Regions from separate parts of the Pseudomonas sp. NPDC089569 genome, predicted to be linked through region 1. Evidence: predicted binding sites of a transcription regulator. Region 1 holds the regulator's gene; each other region holds the start of a gene.
The links. Region 1 encodes FliA, which starts transcription of late flagellar genes. Its sites were predicted from a motif close to CTAAAGTTTNNNNNNNNNNNGCCGNTAA; they were not measured.

Region 1 (3,951 bases):
GCTCAAGACCCTTGGTCGGATTCTCAACGTGTCGGTGACCCACGTCGATCCGGGGCAATCGCTGGTGCAGGCGCTGGATCCGCTGTTGCGCAAGCGCGTGGTGCTGATCGATACCGCCGGCCTGCAAGCCAGCGATCCAGCGCTGCGCATGCAGCTCGAGAGCCTGGCCGGTCGCGGTATCCGGGCAAAAAATTACCTGGTCCTGGCAACCACCAGCCAGAAGCAGGTTCTAACCGCGGCTTATCACAGTTACAAGCGCTGCGGGCTCGCCGGCTGCATCCTGACTAAACTGGATGAAACGGCCAGCCTGGGTGAGGTGTTGAGCCTGGCCATCAGCCATGAGTTGCCGGTGGCCTACCTGACCGACGGTCCGCGGATTCCGGATGATTTGCATCTGCCGCGTCGTCATCAACTGGTCAGTCGCGCCGTCAGCGTGCAAATGCAGGAAGAGCCCAGCGAAGAAGCCATGGCCGACATGTTCGCTGACATCTACCACAGTCCCGCCAAGCAGGTAGGCTGAGGTGACAATGAATCGTTTTTGTACCTACATCGATGGTCTGCCATGCATTGTTCAAATTGCGAACGCGCAGCCAGTAATGTGGCCTCCGTCTATGCAAGACAAGGTAAAGAAATAACATGGGCAGCATGCATCCCGTACAGGTGATCGCGGTGACCGGCGGCAAGGGTGGCGTCGGCAAAACTAACGTGTCAGTGAACTTGTCGCTGGCCCTGGCCGAGCTTGGCCGGCGCGTCTTGCTGCTGGACGCCGATCTGGGGCTGGCGAACGTCGATGTTCTGCTGGGCCTTACACCCAAACGTACCCTGGCCGATGTGATCGAGGGGCGTTGCGACCTGCGCGACGTCCTGTTGCAGGGGCCGGGTGGCATCCGCATCGTTCCGGCCGCTTCCGGCACCCAGAGCATGGTTCACCTGAGCCCGGCGCAACACGCCGGCCTGATCCAGGCGTTCAGCGACATCGGCGACAATCTCGACGTATTGGTGATCGATACCGCTGCGGGTATCGGTGACTCGGTAGTCAGCTTCGTGCGCGCCGCACAGGAAGTGTTGCTGGTGGTCTGCGACGAACCCACCTCGATCACCGATGCCTATGCGCTGATCAAGTTGCTGAACCGCGACTACGGGATGAATCGTTTCCGCGTCCTGGCCAACATGGCGCAGAGCCCGCAGGAAGGTCGCAACCTGTTCGCCAAGCTGACCAAGGTCACGGATCGCTTCCTTGACGTCGCCCTGCAATACGTCGGCGCCGTGCCGTATGACGAAAGTGTGCGCAAGGCCGTGCAGAAGCAACGTGCGGTCTATGAAGCCTTTCCGCGTTCCAAGTGCTCGCTGGCATTCAAGGCCATCGCACAGAAGGTCGACACCTGGCCGCTGCCGGCCAACCCGCGCGGACACCTGGAGTTTTTCGTCGAGCGCCTTGTGCAACAAACGGCAGGACCCGTGCTATGACAGCCAGCGGTATGAACCTCTACAGGAAATCGGCACGCGACGCTCAATACGAGTTGATCGAGCGTTATGCACCGTTGGTCAAGCGCATTGCCTACCATTTGCTGGCACGTCTGCCGGCCAGTGTCCAGGTCGAAGACCTGATCCAGGCCGGGATGATCGGCCTGCTGGAAGTGTCGACCAAGTACGACGCCAGCAAAGGCGCCAGTTTCGAAACCTACGCGGGCATCCGCATCCGCGGCGCCATGCTCGATGAGGTCCGCAAGGGTGACTGGGCGCCCCGTTCGGTCCACCGCAATACCCGGATGGTCAGCGACGCCATTCGCTCGATTGAAGCTAAAACCGGCCGTGACGCTAAAGATCACGAGGTTGCGGCCGAACTCCAATTGAGTCTCGACGATTACTACGGGATTTTGAATGACACCCTGGGCAGTCGGCTGTTCAGTTTCGACGATCTGTTGCAGGACGGCGAACACGAAGGGCTGCACGAGGATGGCGCGGGTGCTCATCTCGAGCCGTCACGCGATCTGGAAGACGAGCGCTTCCAGGCCGCGCTGGCGGACGCGATTGCCAATTTGCCGGAGCGTGAGCGACTGGTGTTGGCGCTGTACTACGACGAAGAGTTGAATCTCAAGGAAATCGGTGAGGTCCTGGGGGTCAGCGAATCTCGGGTCAGCCAGTTACACAGCCAGTGCGCGGCCCGTTTGCGGGGGCGTTTGGGAGAGTGGCGAGCGCGTTGAAGGCGGTGTGGGGGCACTGCGACGTGGCGGGTGGGGTGATGAACCGCGCCCGTTTCGATTCGTTGTACTCCAGACAGTCATTGAGTGCTTTGCCAGATTGATTGAAATGGCGCGTCCAGGTGCTGGGCGCGTTTTAGTCTGCTTGGAGGTCGAATTGGACAAGAACATGAAAATCCTCATCGTTGATGACTTCTCAACGATGCGGCGGATCATTAAGAACCTGTTGCGTGACCTTGGGTTCACCAACACGGTCGAGGCCGACGATGGCACTACCGCCATTCCGGTACTCAACAGCGGGAGCATCGACTTTCTGGTAACGGACTGGAACATGCCGGGCATGACCGGTATCGATCTGCTGCGCCACGTACGTGCCGATGAAAAACTCAAGCATCTGCCGGTGCTGATGGTGACCGCTGAAGCCAAGCGCGAGCAGATCATCGAGGCGGCCCAGGCCGGTGTGAACGGCTATGTGGTCAAACCCTTCACGGCCCAGGCGTTGAAAGAAAAAATCGAGAAGATTTTCGAACGCATCGGTTGAACTGCGCCACGGGGGAGCTATGGGGCAAAACGAATCTTCGCTGGGCGATTTTGAATCGACCCTGAAAAAACATGCCGTCGAACTGGTCGCGAGCCTTGAAAAGGGCAGGTTCGGCGATGCTGTGCAATTGATCCATGAGCTCAACCAGACCCGTGACCGCGGCCTGTATCAGGAAGTGGGCAAGCTCACCCGTGAGTTGCACAGCGCGATCGTCAATTTCCAGATTGACCCGCATATGCCGCAAGCCGAGGAAGTGTCACAGATCACGGATGCGACCGAGCGCCTGTCCTATGTGGTCAAGCTGACCGAGGCTGCGGCGAACCGCACCATGGATCTGGTGGAGAACGCCACGCCATTGGTCAATCGCCTGAGCGATGACGCCCAGGCTTTGAGTACGGACTGGGGGCGCTTCATGCGTCGCGAAGTCGGTGCCGAAGAGTTTCGCGACCTGGCCCGTCGAGTCGACGGTTTTCTGGCACGTAGCGCCGAAGACGGTCGCACCGTATCAAGCAATCTCAACGACATTCTGCTTGCCCAGGATTACCAGGACCTCACGGGCCAGGTGATCAAGCGTGTGACCCAACTGGTCACCGAAGTAGAAAGCAACCTGCTCAAGCTCGTGCTCATGGCCAGTCAGGTGGACCGCTTTGCGGGCATCGAACACGACCGTGCGGCGATGCTTGCCGAAAAAGATCCACAAAAACATCTCTCTCAGGGTGAAGGTCCGCAGATTCATGCCGATAAAAGAGAAGACGTTGTGTCCGGTCAGGACGATGTGGACGATTTGTTATCCAGCCTAGGATTTTGAGTTTCAGCATTTTAGGTTTTTTGGGTTTTTAGACCTTTAGGAGCACCCCCCCTGATGAGCTTCGGCGCCGATGAAGAGATCCTTCAGGATTTCCTGGTTGAGGCCGGCGAGATTCTAGAGCAACTGTCCGAGCAACTGGTCGAGCTGGAAAGCCGTCCGGATGATGCGGATCTGCTCAATGCAATTTTTCGCGGTTTTCACACTGTAAAAGGGGGCGCCGGCTTCCTTCAGCTCAACGAGCTGGTGGAGTGCTGTCACATCGCCGAGAACGTGTTCGACATCCTGCGCAAGGGTGAGCGTCGCGTCGACTCGGAGTTGATGGACGTGGTTCTCGAAGCACTGGACGCGGTCAACAGCATGTTCGGCGAAGTCCGCGACCGTAGCCCGATCACGGCGGCTAC
Region 2 (3,951 bases), on a different contig from region 1:
GGCGCTGGCTGAGTTTGCTCGCATCCGGGCTGTAACCGGCGAGCAGGCCGGCGGGGCTGATGATGCTGACACTGGTCTGGCCGTCATAGAGCTTCTTGCTGGCGTTCTGGCTGACCGCTTGCAGGCTGTTGAGGTTGATGTCCACCGACAGCGAGGCGATGAGCTTGCCTTTGTTCATCAACGGAAAAACGATGCTGGTCATCAGTACGTTCTGGCCGTCGATCACATAGAAGTACGGCTCGATCACGCAAGGCTTGAGGCTGGTGCGCGGGCAGGTGAACCAGGCATTGGCCGCTTCGCCGCTGGGGCCGGTGCTGGTGTCGGCCAGGTCCTTTTCCGGCAATGGCATGGAGGTCAGCTTGCCTGCGGTCGGTTGCGACCAGTACAAGGAAAAACGCCCCTTTTCGTTGCTGCCGATGTCGCTCTGGCCGGCGAACAGTTCGTCCTTGCCGTCCAGCGCGTTGGGTTCGAATACCAGGGACAGGCCGAGCAGTTCGGGGTTGGCTTGCAAGGCCGTCTTGACCTGATGGGTCAGGTCTTCACGCAAATCGAAGGCATCGAGAAAACGCTTTTCGGCCTGATCGCGAAGAAACAGCACCTGCCGGGAAAAACCGTGGCCATATTGATAGGCGTCCATGAACTGCTGGCGAATACCCAGCGCCTGGTTTTCACCCTGGGATTCGATGCGGGCCTGGGCCGCTTCGGTCAACATCTCCATGCTCGAGGCTTTCACCAGCTCGGAACTGTGCTCCATGCGATACAGCGAAAGACCCACCAGCAGGGTCACGATGCCCGCCAGGCACAACCCGGCCAGCAGGGTGATTTTCCATTGAATGGAAAGTTGTCTGATCGACATGGAGACGTCCTTTTTCGATAAATATTTGAGGCTTTGCACTGTAGCGGCAGGGTTGCGGCTTTCTTTATCCCCATCGCCCCTCCCTGTAGGAGCGAGCATGCTCGCGATGCAAGTCCAGCCACCGCGTGCATTCAGACAGCCCGCGTAATCGTTGGCGACCATCGCGAGCATGCTCGCTCCTACAAAGGACTTCACATGACGTGCACGGTGCGCTTTGACATGGGTACGCCCGTGCTGCAAAGTGCGCGCCCTCTAATAAAACCCATTCCTTAATCCGCTGGCGGCTCTTTGCAGACTGCCGGACGGAGTCTTTTCGTTTGTCTCGAGGTAATGAAATGAATGCAGTGATTGCTGCGGTCGGCATCATGCTGATACTCAGCCTGTCCCGCGTGCATGTGGTCATCGCGCTGATCGTCGGCGCGCTGGTGGGCGGCCTGACCGGTGGCCTGGGGATCGAGGCCACGCTCAAGGCCTTCAACAGCGGCCTGGGTGGCGGGGCTACGGTGGCACTGTCCTATGCGTTGCTGGGTGCTTTCGCCGTGGCCATTGCCAAGTCCGGCCTGGCCCATGCCCTGGCGGACAAGGCATTGGCCCTGGTCGATCGCCATCACGCCACGGGCGGCGGGCAGGTCAAGTGGTTGCTGATTGGCCTGCTGTGGGTGGTGGCCATTGCTTCGCAGAACCTGCTGCCGATTCATATCGCCTTCATTCCGTTGCTGGTGCCTCCTCTGTTGTATGTGCTGACCCGGTTGCAACTGGACCGCCGCTTGATTGCCTGTGTCATCACGTTCGGCCTGATCACCCCGTACATGTTCCTGCCGGTGGGCTTCGGCAACATCTTCCTCAACGAGATCCTGCTGGCAAACGTCGCCCGCAGCGGCGTGGACATCAGCGGCATCAATGTCACGCACGCCATGGGCATTCCGGCGCTGGGCATGCTGGCCGGGCTTGGCGTGGCATTTATCAGCTACCGCAAAAAGCGCGTCTACGATCTGGAAAGGATCGAGCAGGTCGAGCAGGTCGCCGTTCAATACAACCCGTTGAGCCTGATGGTGGCGGGCCTGGCCATCGTTGCAGCGTTCGTCATTCAGCTTTTGCTGGATTCGATGATCATCGGCGCCCTGGCGGGTTTCCTGATTTTTTCGCTGTCGGGCATCGTCAAGTGGCGTGACACCGACGATCTGTTCACCGAAGGCATGAAAATGATGGCGATGATCGGCTTCATCATGATCGCCGCCTCCGGATTCGGCGAAGTGATCAAGGCCACCGGGGACGTACGGGCGCTGGTCGAGGCTTCGGCTGCGTGGATCGGCCACAGCAAGGCCATCGGCGCCATGTTGATGCTGCTGGTGGGGCTGCTGGTGACCATGGGGATCGGTTCGTCGTTCTCCACCGTGCCGATTCTGGCGGTGATTTTCGTGCCGTTGTGCGTGCAACTGGGGTTCAGCCCGATTGCCATCGTGTGCATCGTCGGCACGGCGGGAGCGCTTGGCGATGCCGGTTCGCCTGCCTCGGACTCCACCCTCGGCCCGACGTCCGGCCTCAACATCGACGGTCAGCACCACCACATCTGGGACACCGTGGTCCCGACGTTCCTGCATTACAACCTGCCGTTGCTGGCGTTCGGCTGGCTGGCGGCGATGGTGCTCTGATTTCACCCCCCCCCCGTAGGAGCCAGGCTTGCCGGCGAACCGGGCACCGCGGTGTTTCTGTCGCACCGTGTCATCGTTCTTCGTCGGCAAGCCTGGCTCCTACAGCGAAGGCGCCCTTGAAATCGCCTTCGCCTGTAGGAGCGAGGCTTGCCCGCGAACCGGGCAGCGGGGTGTTTCTGTCGCACCGTGTCATCGTTCTTCGCCGGCAAGCCTGGCTCCTACAGTTTTACGTTGATGTGCCGTTAACGCCTTTAACCACGCCAACAAAATCAGAAGGGTGAACGTCATGCGCATGAGCCTGAAGGCTAAAGTCCTGTCCCTTGCCGTCCTCCCGGTGTTGCTCTTTGCGCTGGTCATCAGCCTGACCACCTTGTTCATTCTCCAGGGCCAGGCCCGCCACGAGGTCGAGGAAACCCGCGAGCGGCTGCTCAGTGACGCCAAGGCCACTCTGCAAAGTTATGTTGCCGTGGCCATGACCACGATCAAGCCGCTGTACGACGCTGCCGCCCCCGGCGATAACGCGGCGCGAACCCAGGCGATCAAGCTGCTGTCGAGTATTGCCTACGGCAAGGAGGGCTACTTCTTTGCCTACGACTCCAACATCGTGCGCCTGTTCAAGGCCAACAGCCCCGAAGGCGTGGGCCAGAGCTTCAAGGACAATCGCGATCCGAACGGTGTCTATGTCAACCGTGACCTGGTGAAAGTCGCCAAGGACGGTACCCATTACCTGCAATACAGCTCGCCGTTGCCGGGCAACAGCCAGGTGCTGGTGCCCAAGCTGGGGTACACCGAATACCTGTCCAAGTGGGACATGGCCGTCGGTACCTCGGTGAACCTCGACGGTATCGAAGCGCAGGTGGCCGAAGTCGAGGCTTCGGTTCACGAACGCATGCAAGGCGTGGTGCTGAGCATCGTCGGTGTGGCCGTGGTGGTTCTCGTTTTGATCGCGGTGGCCGGGATGCTGCTGGCCAACACCATTTTGCGTCCTCTGAACCTGATGAAAGCCAATCTCGACGACATCGCGGCAGGCGAGGGCGACCTGACCCGTCGCCTGGCTATCACCAGCCAGGATGAACTGGGCGAACTGGCCGGTTCCTTCAACCGCTTCGTCGACAAGATCCACGGCCTGGTCCGTCAGATCACTGAAATGACGTCGCAACTGACCGGGCTGGTGAATCAGGTTTCCGACCAGGCCCACCGCTCGGACCAGGCCATGGAGCGCCAGCGTCACGAGACCGATCAGGTCGCCACGGCCATCAATGAGATGTCTGCCGCCGCGCAGGAAGTGGCCAAGAGTGCGCAAAACGCCGCAGTGGCTGCCCGGCAGACCGACGAAGAGGGGCAGGCCGCCAAGCGTGTGGTGGCCGGCAGCATTGTGAAAATTCATGCGTTGGTCGATGACATCCGCAGCAGCGGTGCTTCCCTCGACAGCCTGCAAAAAGA
Region 3 (3,951 bases), on a different contig from region 1:
ATGCAGTCCAGGACAATCCACAAGGGCCAGCACTGGACACGCTTTTGCGCCATCCAAAGCTGCGCCACCAGGCTGAATCCGGTGAGCGCCGCATCGAGCCAGGGTTGTGCCGCGTCGGTCCAATGTGTCATGGCGGCACCCAGCAGCAGGCTGCCGATGGCGCCGATGGCCAGCCCCGTCGCAACGGATTGCCCCTGCAGCCGACTCACTTCACGCCCGGATCCTGCATTGCCTGCCCGGGTCCATTGCCACCAGCCGTAGATCTGCAGTGCGGCGTAGACCATTTGCAGCAGCATGTCCGAGTACAGCTTCACCTCGTAAAAGATCCAGCTATATACCAGCACCATCACCAGGCCGATCGGCCAGCACCAGGGGTTCTGTTTGACGGTCAACCAGACGGCAATGACGCCGAGGGTGGCGGCAAACAGTTCAAGCCCTGACATGAAGAGTCCTTGGGGGAAGTCGAAGAGGGGCGGATTGTAGCGGCAGGCGCTGCCGAACAGAACCGGCGTGTGCACCGTAGCGGCCGCCGCGCAAGTCCGGCGGCGGCCGCAGCGTTGAACGCCTGGGAAATCTCAGACCCGGAATGGTTTGAGCAAGGCGTTGACCTGCTCGCTCAACGCCTTGAGCTGCACACTGGCCGCGCTGGACGATTGCGCTGCCAGCGCGGTGCTGTGCGAGAGCCCTGCCGCCTGGGTGACGTTTTGATTGATGTCTTCGACCACATGCGCCTGTTGCAGGGTTGCGCTGGCGATCGATGCATTGAGCCCATTGAGGTTGCGTAACGCCTGGCCGATCGCATTCAGGCTGGCACCGGCCAGGCCGGCTTGTTCGATAGTGAGTTGCGAGGCCCGGCTGCTGTCGCCGATCACTTTGACGGCGGCCTCGGAATGACTCTGCAAGCGTTCGATCATTTCCTGGATTTGCGCGGTGGATTGTTGGGTACGCTGGGCCAGCAGGCGTACTTCATCGGCGACGACGGCAAAACCTCGTCCCTGTTCGCCGGCGCGAGCGGCTTCGATGGCTGCGTTGAGGGCCAGCAGGTTGGTTTGCTCGGCGATGGAGCGAATGACTTCCAGAACGCTGCCGATCTGCGTGCTTTCAGCGGCCAGCGTGCGGATCACCTCGACAGCCTGTTCGATGGTCGAGGACAGGGAGTCGATCTGTTGCAGGCTGCCATCGATATTGATCTGCCCTTGTTGCGCCTGTGCCTCGGCATCGCGCATTTCGCTGGCGGCATGCTCGGCGTTCTTTGCGACATCCTGTACACCGTAGGTCACTTCATTGATCGCGGTGGCAACCAGCTCCATCTGTTGCGACTGCTGCTCACTACGCTGCCGGGCCTGTGTGGCCTCGATGCCCAGTTCGCTGGATGATTGGTCCATGGCACTGGCAGAGACCTGCAGCTGCCCGATGACCTGGCGCAGTTTGTGGGTGAAGGCATTGAAGTGCTGCGCCAATTGCGTGACCTCGTCCCGACCGTGGGTATCGAGGCTTCGGGTCAGGTCGCTTTCGCCGCTGGCGATGTTGGCCATGGCGGTCACGGTTTGCTGAAGCGGCCGGACGATGCTGCGTGCGATCAGGACGACCAGTGCGGCCATGATCAGAGCAATGGCCAGGCCGATCAATGAGGCTTCCCACACCTGAACACGGAACTCGGCTTGCATGTCATCGATGTACACGCCCGAGCCAATCACCCAACCCCAGGGTTCGAACAGCTTGACGTAGGAAGTTTTTTCAACCGGTGCGCTGGCGCCCGGTTTTGGCCAGCGGTAATTGACCATTCCCGCGCCTTTGCTTTTGGCAACGGCAACCATTTCGTTGAATACCGCGAAACCGTCAGGATCGCGGATAGCCGACAGGTTCTGCCCGTCGAGTTTCGGGTTGGCCGGGTGCATGACCATCACGGGTGTCAGGTCGTTGATCCAGAAGTAGTCGTTCTGGTCATAGCGCAGTCCGCGAACGGCGTTCAGGGCCTGCTTTTGTGCGGCCTCGCGGGTGAGGGTGCCGGCGGTTTCAAGGTCATGGAAGTAGGTCAGAATGCCACTGGCCGTCTGCACCACATGTTGGGTTTTCTGTGCCTTGGCTTCGTACAAATCATCGTGTATCTGCTTGAGCATCAGCAGCCCCAAGGCCAGCAGCATCACGACGGCCACGATCAAAATAAGCCACAAACGCCGGCTGATCGACATAGTGCGCAAGCTGTTCATAACACGGTGCTCCGGTTTCTTGTTCTTGTGGTCAGTGATCGCCGGCATCCTGCCAGGTGCGATAGCGCGGCAGCGCGAATCGGACTTGTCTGATAGGCTTTCGGCCCCGTGCGACAAAACCTGAAGCCGACGTGATTTTTCACGGGATTTTCAGGTGACTGAGGGGATCTTGTCCGCGCGGGACTTCGACTACGCTTTTTCGCGATAAACACTTTTTGGAAAACTGACGGGGCATGCGCCGATGCATTGCCTTTTGGGGGATTGATGGATCTTTGGACGGCCTTTCAGGCATTGATTCTTGGGGTTATAGAAGGGCTGACGGAATTCCTGCCGATTTCCAGCACCGGGCACCAGATCATTGTCGCGGACCTGCTCGACTTCGGTGGCGAACGTGCCATGGCGTTCAACATCATCATTCAGCTCGGGGCGATCCTGGCGGTGGTGTGGGAGTTTCGTCGCAAGATCTTCGACGTGGTGATCGGTCTTCCCACCCAGCCCAGCGCTCAACGTTTCACCGTCAATCTGCTGATTGCCTTCTTGCCGGCGGTGGTACTTGGGGTGATTTTCGCCGACCTGATCCACCACTACCTGTTCAACCCGATCACCGTGGCCACCGCCCTGGTCGTTGGCGGCCTCATCATGTTGTGGGCCGAACAGCGCCAGCATCAGGTGCATGCCGAAACGGTCGACGACATCACCTGGAAAGATGCCTTGAAAGTGGGCTTTGCCCAGTGCCTGGCGATGATTCCGGGTACTTCGCGCTCGGGTTCGACGATCATCGGCGGTTTGCTGTTCGGCTTGTCGCGCAAGACCGCAACCGAGTTTTCGTTCTTCCTGGCCATGCCGACCATGGTGGGTGCGGCGGTGTACTCGGGCTACAAATACCACAAGCTTTTCGTTCCGGCCGATTTCCCGGTATTCGCCATCGGCTTCGTCACGGCGTTCATTTTCGCGATGATCGCGGTCAAGGGCTTGCTCAAGTTCATCGCCAGCCACAGTTATGCGGCATTTGCCTGGTATCGCATCGCCTTCGGCCTGCTCATCCTCGCCACCTGGAAGTTCGGTTGGGTCGATTGGAGCGCCGCCACGCCATGATGGATTCCAGCGCGCGCAACAAGCCCGGACGCAAGGCCCGCGTCGAGGTTCGCAATCTTCGGCTGAAGCTGGTGGTGTTTGCGATATTGTGCGCGCTGCCGCTGGCTGGTTCGTTGTGGCTATGGCTGCGTGGGGTGTCGCTGATTCCTCTGGCGGCCTATGGCCTGGCCAGTGCGCTGGCGTTTTTGCTGTACTGGAGTGACAAGCGCAAGGCCCGCGTCGACCAGTGGCGCACACCGGAAAATGTGCTGCATGCGCTGGAGTTCGCCGGCGGTTGGCCGGGGGCCCTGCTGGCGCAACAGGTGCTGCGCCACAAAACCCGCAAGTTGTCCTTTCAACTGGTGTTCTGGTTCATCGTGCTGCTGCATCAGGTGTTCTGGATCGACCAGTTGTTCCTCGGTGCGCAACTGTTCGCCTGGCTCTGATAAAGGCGGGCTCCGCTGAATGAGCCCGCCTAGAGCAGCAGCCCGACCTGGGTGCGCTTGGGTAACTTGCCGACCACCAGTTGGTGCGAGCGGCGTAACAAGTCTTGCAACTCCTGGGTGCCGAGCGGGTAGGGCGTCGACATGATGATCCATTGGGCCCGCGCCAGATAAGGCGCAGGGCCAATACCCGGACGGTCGCAATGGCCGAGAAACAGGTCCTT
Region 4 (3,951 bases), on a different contig from region 1:
CTGGTTGTCGACCCGGGTCACAGCCGTCAGGTAGTGATCGCGGCCGGTGCCCTTGGGCGGCGGATGAATCTCCTCCCAGTTCATGTTGACAATGCGTTCCACCGAGCGCACCAGGAACCCCTGGGTCTTGGTGTTGTACTCCGTGATGATCACGAAGGGATTGTTCTTGTCCTTCAACGCACCGGAGCCGGTCGCCATTGCCAGATCAAGGATCGGAATGGTCGCCCCCCGTATGTTCGCCACGCCGCACACGACAGGACTGGACTTGGGCATCAGCGTCAGTTGGGGGCATTGCAACACCTCCCGAACCTTGAACACGTTAATCCCATACAGCTGTTGGCCGTCGAGACGGAACAACAACAGCTCAAGGCGATTCTGCCCCACCAGTTGCGTGCGCTGGTTCACCGAATCCATTACACCAGCCATGCCCAGACTCCTACACCAACGCCAAGTGTTGTTGCGACGCACATTCATCCCTAAACGGCACGACGCTTGCTTTTTACCTTTCTATGAACACAGAACCGACATTTTTCCGACGCCTGATCACACCCTACCGCAAAATGATGGGTGCATTGGCCGCCGTTTGCCTGTTCAGCACTGGCAGCCCTGCCATTGCTGACTCAGTTACCTTGCCTGACATGCTTATCGGCGTCACTCAGGGCTTTCTTGAATTCACCGTAGAGGACTATCTGGCCACCAGTCAAACGCAAGGTCGCTATGAAATTCAGGTCAGCCAACTCGATCCGCGCCTGCGCATGCCGATGTGCGACAAGGAATTGACTGCTTCACTGGAGAGTCCGGCCAAGCCGCTGGGGCGAGTCACGGTCAAGGTTCGCTGCGAGGGCGCCTCTCCCTGGACAGTCTTCGTACCCGCTCAAGTACGACTGTTTCGCGAGGTCGTGACCACCACCAGACCCCTGCGCCGTGCCGGCATTGTCGAACCTGAAGACGTTATTTTGCGCGAGCGGGATATCAGCACCATCAATCAGGGCTACCTGACCTCCGCGGACCAGGCGATCGGGCAACGATTGACCCGACCAATGGTCGCCGACCAGGTCATTACCCTGGTGCATCTCGAACAGGCTGAAGTCGTCCGCAAGGGTGATCAGGTGGTAATCACCGCCCGCAGCGGCACGCTCAGCGTGCGAATGCCCGGAGAGGCGCTGTCCAATGGCGGCATGAGCGAACAGATTCGGGTGAAGAACCTGAACTCCCAGCGGGTCATCAAGGCGCAAGTCACTGCGCCAGGGCAGGTGGAAGTTTCCATGTAGAACTCCGGGTACGTTCAGATGTGGCGCTGATCGAGGCTGTTCCCTACACTGTGCCCCATGCAGGGCAAGCGTTGGCGCGCGCGGGCTCATTGATAAATGGGCCTAAAGTTTTGTCGGGTATGGCCGAGAACATGGCAAGCGTCCAAATTCCCAGAGGTTTTTTTAACATGGTCATCGATTTCAGCCGTTTGAACAGCTCCTCGTCACTTACGGGCAGTACACGTACCAGCGCCAGCCAGGAAACCGCCGAAACCGGCAAATCCGCGCCGCTGACTACTCCGGCCGATCAAGCCACTACCGTCCAGAGCGGGGAATCGGTACATCTCAGCAATGAGGCTCAAAAGTTGCAGAAGGTCACTGATACGCTGCGCGATCAGCCTGTCGTCGACAAAGCCCGCGTGGCCGAGTTGAAAGCAGCGATTGCAGATGGCAGCTATAAGGTCGACAGCAACCGCGTAGCCAGCAAGCTGCTCAATTTCGAAGCCCAGCGCTAGGCCCCGGCCCGCGCCAGGCTTTTGGACGCTTAAAACCCAAGGCCAGTCATGCACGACACTAATTTACTGCAACTGATCACCGACGACTTTGCTCCAGCGCAACAATTGCTGGAGTTGCTGCGCACCGAGTCCCTCGCCTTGCACGGTCGCGACATGTTCTTGCTCGAAGACATCCTGGCGCAAAAACAGGCGCTGATCATTTTGCTTGATCAGCACGGCCGCAAACGCAGTGAAATCCTCGCCAGCCTGAACCTGTCCGCCAACCGTAGCGGCCTGGAACAGCTGGCCAGCCAGTCGAGCATCGGCCAGGAACTGCTGGCGCAAAGCGATGTGCTGACCGACCTCCTGAACCAGTGTCAGGCCATCAATGCCAATAACGGCCAGTCGATCCGCGTGCAGCAGGCCGCCACGGCCACCCAGCTGAAAATTCTTACAGGCGGCGAACCTCCAGCGCTTTATGACGCCAGTGGGTCCTTTTCAAAGCTTGTGAAACCGCGCCCACTCAGTCAGGCTTGACCCCGCCGAAAAGCACGCTCTATCAAGACGCGAAACATGCTGGCAAAATGCTGGCTAGCCGTAGTCAAAATTTGTCTGGAGATTGATTAACCGTGTCCAATGCCTTAAATGCGGATGATGCTCCGCAGCCGCCCAAGGTGCTCAGCACGCCCCTGGAAATCTCCGGTAATCTTCGTCAGCTGCAAGAGAGCCAAGACCCGCTGATCATTACATTCCATGAGCGCAGCCAGCGTTTCCAGAGCTATCTGGTGGACATTGACCGTGACAGAAACATGATCGCTCTGGACGAAATGATCCCACGCGATGGCGAACGCTATCTGCTGGCGGGCGAGTCGTACAAGGTTGAAGGCTTCCATGAGGGCGTGCGCATTGCCTGGGAAAGCAATGGCCCGCTGACCATCGACGAATCCGGTGGTTCACGCTGCTACCGTGGCACGTTGCCGGACGAAGTGGTCTACCACCAGCGTCGCAATGCGTTCCGCGCAGCCCTGAAGCTGGCTCAGTTGGTGAACGTCGATCTGGATGGCGAGAAACTCAAGACCCCTATTCCTGGCAAGCTGCTCGACATTTCTGCCACTGGCTGCAAGCTGCGCTTCGACGGCGACATTACCGGCAGCCTGCAATTGGGTCAGGTCTACGACCGGTTCGCAGCCGCCCTGCCCTTTGGCAAGATGATGGCCCCTGTCGAACTGCGTTACCTGCATTTCGAAGAAAAAATCTCCACCACCTTCGCTGGCGTTCGCTTCCACAACATGAGCGGACTGGTGCAACGGCAAGTCGAACGATTTGTCTATCAGTTGCAGCGCGAAGCGCGTCGTTTCGACAAAGACGACCTCTGATAGCAACGCATAAAAAAGGGCAGCACCTTGCGGTGACTGCCCTTTTTTATGCCTGAATCTCAAGGCCTGGCTTCAGTAACGCCTGGCTCCTGCCCCGCCTCCGGCTCCTCCTGTGCAGGCGTATCGCCTTTGGGTTCCGACTCGGGCACAGGCTCGGAAGACGCCGGACTGTGCATTTGATTCTGCACCACTTGCTCGTCGACCCGCGGGTCGAGCGCAGCAACCAGTGGGGAACTGGTCATGCTGTCCGGCATGGCCACATGATGCAGAGGTGCATCGTCCACCTGATGGAGGTTGGTCACCGCCTTCGGACGAATTCGCCACACCAGCACCAGGGCAAAGAAGGCTGAGAACGCATACAGCATCTGGCTACCGAACAGCTTCATCAGCACCCCGGTCACCAGCGGACCGATACTTGCGCCAACGCCGTAGGTGACCAGCAACATCGCCGTCAGCGATACCCGGCGATCGCCTTCCACATGGTCATTGGAAAATGCCACCGCCAAGGGGTACAGGCAGAACTGCACCAATGAGCAAAGGAACCCTGCAGCGAACAATATCTCCAGCGGTACCTGCTTCATGATCGCCAGCGGCGCGGCAGCCAACGCCAGGCTGAAGGCGAAACAACGAATCAACAGTGCCCTGTCATAGCGATCCGACAGCCACCCCAACGGCCACTGCACCAACAGACCGGCAAAAATGCAGCTACCCATGAACAAGCCGACTTGTTCGGTCGTCAGCCCTTGCTGCGAGGCGTATAGCGGCGCCAGGCCATAGAACGACCCAACGATCAAACCGGCACCCAGCACCGTACTCAATGACTGCGGTACA

Region 2: the regulator FliA is predicted to act here: its motif matches at 2,727-2,754, upstream of ACQKP2_RS14475 (methyl-accepting chemotaxis protein).
Region 3: the regulator FliA is predicted to act here: its motif matches at 2,308-2,335, upstream of ACQKP2_RS05920 (methyl-accepting chemotaxis protein).
Region 4: the regulator FliA is predicted to act here: its motif matches at 1,374-1,401, upstream of flgM (flagellar biosynthesis anti-sigma factor FlgM).

Annotation. Positions count from the first base shown of each region.
Region 1 covers NZ_JBNNVQ010000059.1:1,091-5,041, forward strand. Annotated here, with positions in the region: gene flhF (flagellar biosynthesis protein FlhF) at 1-520, shown strand, start outside; gene fleN (flagellar synthesis regulator FleN) at 637-1,467, shown strand; gene fliA (RNA polymerase sigma factor FliA) at 1,464-2,204, shown strand; gene ACQKP2_RS20675 (chemotaxis response regulator CheY) at 2,371-2,742, shown strand; gene ACQKP2_RS20680 (protein phosphatase CheZ) at 2,762-3,550, shown strand; gene ACQKP2_RS20685 (chemotaxis protein CheA) at 3,605-3,951, shown strand, end outside.
Region 2 covers NZ_JBNNVQ010000030.1:10,146-14,096, reverse strand. Annotated here, with positions in the region: partial or broken gene ACQKP2_RS14485 (PDC sensor domain-containing protein) at 1-637, opposite strand, end outside; gene ACQKP2_RS14480 (Na+/H+ antiporter family protein) at 1,192-2,508, shown strand; gene ACQKP2_RS14475 (methyl-accepting chemotaxis protein) at 2,795-3,951, shown strand, end outside.
Region 3 covers NZ_JBNNVQ010000008.1:5,079-9,029, reverse strand. Annotated here, with positions in the region: gene pnuC (nicotinamide riboside transporter PnuC) at 1-443, opposite strand, end outside; gene ACQKP2_RS05920 (methyl-accepting chemotaxis protein) at 576-2,210, opposite strand; gene ACQKP2_RS05915 (undecaprenyl-diphosphate phosphatase) at 2,475-3,305, shown strand; gene ACQKP2_RS05910 (DUF1294 domain-containing protein) at 3,302-3,730, shown strand; gene ACQKP2_RS05905 (MmcQ/YjbR family DNA-binding protein) at 3,760-3,951, opposite strand, start outside.
Region 4 covers NZ_JBNNVQ010000132.1:4,815-8,765, reverse strand. Annotated here, with positions in the region: gene ACQKP2_RS29195 (chemotaxis protein CheV) at 1-426, opposite strand, end outside; gene flgA (flagellar basal body P-ring formation chaperone FlgA) at 510-1,271, shown strand; gene flgM (flagellar biosynthesis anti-sigma factor FlgM) at 1,439-1,765, shown strand; gene ACQKP2_RS29180 (flagella synthesis protein FlgN) at 1,814-2,281, shown strand; gene ACQKP2_RS29175 (flagellar brake protein) at 2,374-3,120, shown strand; gene ACQKP2_RS29170 (MFS transporter) at 3,180-3,951, opposite strand, start outside.